Laspinema palackyanum D2c: one gene and its partner. The protein of the gene in region 1 interacts with the protein of each later gene in a pairwise test. Links are inferred from orthologs where the notes say so. Each region holds a gene or a part of one and is shown in the gene's direction. Other genes may lie near its edges.

Evidence for each region.
Region 2: the proteins of rlmB (region 1) and NG795_RS06735 interact in binary tests that used the Escherichia coli proteins (3 or more experiments, as listed by UniProt). The link is inferred for Laspinema palackyanum D2c from one-to-one orthologs.

What each region holds. Positions count from the first base shown.
Region 1 is NZ_JAMXFD010000022.1:8,293-11,457, forward strand. Bases 1-2,838 are described here. They hold rlmB (23S rRNA (guanosine(2251)-2'-O)-methyltransferase RlmB), read left to right. Parts: upstream 1-938; coding sequence 939-1,739; downstream 1,740-2,838. Other genes in these bases: NG795_RS20930 (Mini-ribonuclease 3), read left to right, coding at 1-484; NG795_RS20940 (DUF1816 domain-containing protein), read left to right, coding at 1,810-2,094; NG795_RS20945 (alpha/beta fold hydrolase), read right to left, coding at 2,117-2,838. Also shown: more of NG795_RS20945, read right to left, coding at 2,839-2,986; NG795_RS20950 (serine hydrolase), read right to left, coding at 3,091-3,165. UniProt on the Escherichia coli protein: Specifically methylates the ribose of guanosine 2251 in 23S rRNA.
Region 2 is NZ_JAMXFD010000003.1:377,312-380,584, reverse strand. Bases 274-3,219 are described here. They hold NG795_RS06735 (NAD(P)H-hydrate dehydratase), read left to right. Parts: upstream 274-935; coding sequence 936-2,504; downstream 2,505-3,219. Other genes in these bases: NG795_RS06740 (hypothetical protein), read left to right, coding at 274-810. Also shown: more of NG795_RS06740, read left to right, coding at 1-273. UniProt on the Escherichia coli protein: Bifunctional enzyme that catalyzes the epimerization of the S- and R-forms of NAD(P)HX and the dehydration of the S-form of NAD(P)HX at the expense of ADP, which is converted to AMP.

The sequences.
Region 1 (3,165 bases):
AGCTAATCTAGTCGCTGATGTCCCCCCCGGTGCTATGGCGTTTGAGCGCCAGGACTACTTGTCCCTGATGCTCCCCGTCAAAAAATTATCGGCCCCGGAAATTCAACAGCTATCACCCATCGCCCTAGCCTATCTGGGAGATGCAGTGTACGAACTGTTTATCCGCGCCTGGTATTTACGACCACCGAAACGCCAGAAGCTCTATCATAATTGTGTGGTGTCGCAAGTGCGAGCCGAGACCCAAGCACGAATGCTGCGATCGCTCGAACCGTTCCTAACCCCGACCGAACTTGAGATTCTCAAACGCGGGCGCAATGCTGCCACGGGAGGGCCAAAACGAGTTGATGCCGCAATTTATCAACAGGCAACAAGCTTGGAAAGCCTGATGGGATATTTATACCTCACCGATCCCAACCGCTTGATCTACCTATTCACCCAATTAAATCTCGAACCCCTCGAAAGTGGTGGCTCTACTGAACTATAAAGTCAGTTCCACCCATTACCCTCACGCTGATTCCCACCCTTGAGCTTCCCCAACCGGGAAAGAGACTCAACACCACATTGGGATGAAGCCATCTACCCCCCCAATCATAATTGTCATGCCTGGTAAACCCGAAAATTTGAAGCCCTCAGTCCGATCCAAGCGAGAATCTTATCCAAAAAAAGACAGTGGACAGGGATCGTCTTATCCGAAAAAAGACAGTGGGCAGGGATCGTCCTACCCGAAAAAAGATTATGGACAGGGATCGTCTTATCCGAAAAAAGACAGTGGGCAGGGATCGTCCTATCCGAAAAAAGACAGTGGGCAGGGATCGTCTTATCCGAAAAAAGATTATGGACAGGGTTCCTCCTACCCGAAAAAGGACGGGAAAAGTCGCAAATCCTTTCCCCCGGGTTCTGCCCAACCCGCCCTTGACCCAGATACAGACCTCAAAGATATGATTTACGGTCGCCATACTGTATTGAGTGCTTTAGAGGGAGAGCGGCAACTGCATCGGGTCTGGATTACGGCTCAATTGCGGTATGATCCCCGCTTTCATACGGCGATCGCCACCGCCAAAGCTACGGGAACGGTGATTGATGAAGTGGATTACCGACGCCTGGATCTGCTGACTCACGGGGAAAATCACCAAGGGGTTGCCGCACAGGTTTCTCCCTATACCTATTGGGAACTCCCGGATCTAATTGCCAATGCCTTAAAGGTATCCGATCGTCCAGTCCTCCTTATGGGTGATGGGATTAACGACCCTCACAATTTAGGGGCAATGATTCGCACCGCTGAGGCGATCGGCGCTCAGGGGATGGTGATCCCCCAAAGACGAGCGGTTGGGATCACATCAACGGTGATGAAAGTCGCCGCCGGTGCCTTAGAATTTTTTCCGGTTGCCCGGGTGATCAATCTCAGTCGAGCCTTGGAAGAGTTAAAGGAAGCCGGGTTTTGGATCTATGGCACTGCCGCCAACGCGCCTTCGGCTGTGAGCAGCATCGAATTTAGCCGACCCACGGTTTTGGTCGTGGGATCCGAAGGGGAAGGTTTGAATTTGTTGACACAACGTCACTGTGATGAGTTAATTTCTATCCCCCTCCAAGGAAAGATCCCCAGCCTGAATGTCTCAGTAGCAACGGGCATGGCGCTTTACGAGATTTTTCGTCAGCGATGGACCCAGCGTCCGAATATGGGAAATGTGAAGAAAAATACTGTTGAAAAAATAAATCCAAGGGAGTATAAAGAAATGTAAATTAACCCGTCTGCTCGAACCAAGACTTAATAGCACCTCGTCGTCATACAACGGTAAATAGGGGAATGATATGAAGGAATTGAAAGAAATCTTGATTAGCTTGCTGAACCTTTTAGGCTGGGCCTGGTGGGTAGAGATTGCCACAGACAATCCTCGGTGTACTTACTACTTTGGACCATTCCTGAGTAAAACGGAAGCCGAAACCGCTAAAAACGGATATATAGAAGACCTCGAACAAGAAAGCGCTCAGGGCATTTCCTTTGCGGTCAAACGCTGCAAACCCAGCGATCTCACGGTTTATGAGGAGCCGGGGGAGATGAATAGTCGGGGAAAATCCCCGGCATATAGCGGTTAGTTTGAATTGGGAGGCTGCCTGATTATTGGGAAGAAAGCTCGGATGGTGCAACGACTTGGGGATGGCGATCAATCCAGCGATCCATATCCCCGAGGACTTGCGCCGGTATTTCCCAAGGAAACAGGTGAGCGGTATTGGGGTAGCAGATGAATTCAGATTTTTTTAGGTGATCAGCGGTTTCCCGACTCGAATCTGCGGTAATGTGGCGGTCGGCTTCCCCCGCCATGACTAAGGAGGAACAAGTGATTTGTTCTAGGTCAGAGAGTCGGTTGTAGCCCCCTGTGAGGGCGGCGTTGAGCGCATTACGAGCCGGACGGCTGGTTTGAAGATAGGCAGACATCCCCCGAGAAGCGAGGTATTGGTAAGCGACGGGAGTATGTTGCTGAATTAGGTAACGAAAGAGCGATCGCCGGCCCAAGGTTTCGATATTCCATTGCCAACTCGGAACGACTCGATTAATAATCCCGGAGACTCCGGTAAAGGCTAAATCTTGCCAACTAATCGGGGGATGGGAACTCCGGGGACGGGCAGCAGAAGCGACTAACATCAATCCCGTGACGCGATCGGGGTGTCGCAACGCCAGTTCCATTGCCAAAATCCCTCCCAGAGACCAACCTAAGAGTAAAAAGCGATCGACCCCGAGGCGATCGAGCAATGCTTCTATATCCTGAAGATGGTCCGTCATTTGAAAGCGCCCTCGGGTGCGGCTTTTCCCGTACCCTCGCAAATCTGGGGCAATGGTTTGGAATCTTTGGCTCAAATGGTCCGTAAACACAGACATGGAAGCCCCGTGACCCGGATGGCCATGCAAACAGAGAATCGGAAAGCCGGATCCCCGGACAAGCGCACTTAAGTGATGCGGCGAATAAGTTAGAGGTGGAGTGGACACCATGTCGAATTGCTCAGGTCAGAGGTTTTCCTTTTCATAGTATCGGGATCGACTCCCTAGCGGCTACTGATCCCCCATCTGGTATTGCTCGCTACAACCCCTTGCCTTTAGAGTTGACCACTGCGGAAGAGATATTCTGAGATTTCCGAAATAAACTGACGAATACTCGGTTCGCTATAGGC
Region 2 (3,273 bases), on another replicon or contig:
CTACGATTCGGTTCGTTTAGTTCTAGGAATCGTGAATGGAGTTCGACCCGATCGCCTGACGTCTGGGTAGGGGCGATTTTAGGGTTGGGTTTAACGGTGGGAGTCGCTGCTGAGTTGTTGCTACTCTCTCAACGGGCGAGCGCTCAATCACCCCTCCCCCAAATTCCCGCTGCTCAACAATTTCCATTACAACAGCCGCAACAACAGCTACAACCATCCCTCCAACTTCCGGTGCCCGCGCAGCAACCCCCCTTTGCAGACCCCGGACCGATTCCCCAGTTTGATCTCCCTCCGGCCCCACCCCCGCTGCCTCCACTCCCGAGTTCTCGTCGTTATGTGGTCTATATCCCCACCAATAACCCCATCGTTCTCGCCCAAGTTCGGTTAATCGAACCGGAGGCATTTATCAAGGATTTGGACGGAAAAACGGTGATTCAAGCGGGGATGTTTGTGAATAACTCCAATGCCTACCGACGGGCGCGAGAGTTAGAGTTATTAGTTGGAATTCGCTCAGCGATCGGCACAATTGAGCCAATCTCCCCGGCGATCGCCACTGCTGCTGATCCAGGTGCCTCTGTGGGCATTTCTAATCCCTATTTTGTGGTAATTCCAGGTAACGCTAATGACTTTTCCCGGATTACTACTCAATTAACCACTGCGGGAATTGCCTCCCAAGAAATCTCGGTTCGCACGGCTCCTTTTGGACCGCATCTGGCGATCGGACCTTACCCCAATCGCATCACGGCTCAACAAGAAAGCGGCTATATTCGTAATTTTGGCATTGATGCTCGGGTTCATCAATATGAGTAATCAACCCAGAAACGCTCAAGCTTAAAATCAAGCACCAGCCCGATCGGGAACAAGATGCTCCCACTCCTGGAAACCCAGGCTTTCAACCGCCCTCTGAGTTGCCCATTCATTCACAAATTCGGCCCGTGTTACCACAACAAAACCGCCAAAACCAGATTAATCAATTCATCGTGACTTCATCGCAAATGAGCGCAATTGAAGAGCGAATCTTTGCCGCAGGAATGCCGGTGGCTGCATTGATGGAAAAGGTTGCCCAAGCTATTTTTAAGCGCTTGGTTGCCCTCTATCCTCGTCCCGGAGTCCAACGAGTTGGAGTTTTGGTAGGTCCGGGTCACAATGGCGGGGATGCTTTGGTGGTCGCCCGAGAGTTACATTTTTCCGGATATGATGTGCTGATTTATCGACCCCTTTCTAAAAGTAAGGAGTTGACCGAGAAGCATGGGGAATATGTGGCGAGTTTGGGGGTGGAGTTTTTTGACCAAATCGAACCCCTCCTAAATTGCGATTTGATTGTGGATGGATTATTTGGATTCGGATTAGAACGGTCAATTTCTGGAGAGATTGCTCCGGGAATTGACCGAGTAAATGAACAGTTTCAACCCGTAATTAGTATTGATTTACCCTCGGGGTTGCATACGGATACGGGAGCAGTTTTAGGAACAGCAATTCAGGCGAATCATACTTTTTGTTTGGGATTATGGAAGTTAGGACTATTTCATGATCAAGCGTTGGCTTATGTGGGGAAGGCGGAATTAATTGATTTTGATATTCCTTTGGCAGATATTCACGCAGTGTTAGGCGATCGCAATCCTATCCACCGAATTACCTCAGCGGAGGCCCTCGCCCATCTCCCCCTTCCCCGTCCACAATTGACCCACAAGTATAAGGAAGGACATCTCCTGGCAATCTGTGGTTCTCAACGCTATATGGGTGCGGCCCTATTATGCGGATTGGGCGCGAAGGCATCGGGGGTGGGAATGTTGACGATCGCCGTTCCTAAATCGCTCAAACCTTACATGAGTCAGCAATTAGCCGATGCGTTGATTGTCGGATGTCCCGAAACTGCATCCGGGGCGATCGCCCATTTGCCCGATAGTATCGACTTGAGTTCCTTTGGTGCGATCTCCTGTGGCTGTGGTTTGACCCCGGATGCAATGGCAGTAGTCCAAGCCGTCTTAGAAAGCGATCGGCCCTTGATTTTAGATGCCGATGGATTAAATGCTTTGGCGCAATTGGGGACCATTCCCACTCTCTCCCAACGAGACGCCTTTACCCTGTTGACTCCCCATCCCGGAGAATTTAAGCGTCTGTTTCCCGAGGTTGAAGGAGAAGCGGAGGATGGGGTGCGGGCTGTACGTCGGGCTTCTGAGCAAAGTGGGGCGGTGGTGATGCTCAAACAAGCCAGAACGGCGATCGGCTATCCCGATGGATCGGTTTGGATTAACCCAGAAAGCACCCCGGCATTGGCGCGAGGTGGGAGTGGAGATGTCTTAACCGGGTTATCTAGCGGATTAATTGCTCAGGCGATCGCCCGGAAAATTCCCATAGAACCCCTCGTGCAAACCGCAGTCTGGTGGCACGCCCAAGCGGCCATTTCCGCTGCCACGATTCGCACGGAATTAGGGGTAGATCCAGTGACGTTAAGCGAGTATTTACTAACGGTTTTACCCCAGTTCCTGCGATCGGGCAATTAGAAATTTTGCTCCAGTCCCTGGAGAACAACCCTAAAGTCTCAGTTGAAAATCTGGTTTCCTGGCAACTACCCCCCAAACAAAACAACACCCAAGACTTACTCGCTGAGTGATTTCCTCTTTTTTGCAATGTTCGCAGTCTACCTAACTTAAACAGTTTAGGATTATTTCTGCCGAGTCCACTATTTGAGGAAATATCAGCCCTTAGTTTGGGTGTTGTTCGGGTTTTGGTACGAGACAGATGTTAGATTAAACAGCTTGAACCTCTTTATGCTAATTTGAACTTGGCTGTTGTAATCTGCCAGGGAAGCTCTTTGTTGCTTCCATATATTTAATTTAGCACGCTTTTGAGTAATGGCAAGGGAATGATATAAAACTTTACTTAATTTACCAGAGGCTGGGTTACCTCGTAAATTGATCTGAATTCAGGGCAGAACCTCGGATGAATGCTTGTTTCCGAAGTAGATTCTGATTAGGGAGCAGCGCGATCGCCACTTCTCCTCTTCTTCAAGAGACTCCATCCGATCGCCTCCGGAGGGATTTTAAAAATTGAGTTTCCGGGCAACTGCCGGCCAAACAAAACAACACCCAAGACCGACTTGCTGAGTGATTTCCTCTCAATTTCAATGTTCGCAGGCTGCCTAACTTAAAAAGTTTAGGAGTATTGCTGCCGATTCCACGATTTGAGGAAATATCAGACTTTGGTTTGGGTGTTGTTCGGGTTTTGATACGACGAGACAGATGTTAGATTAAACAGCTTGAACCTCTTTAA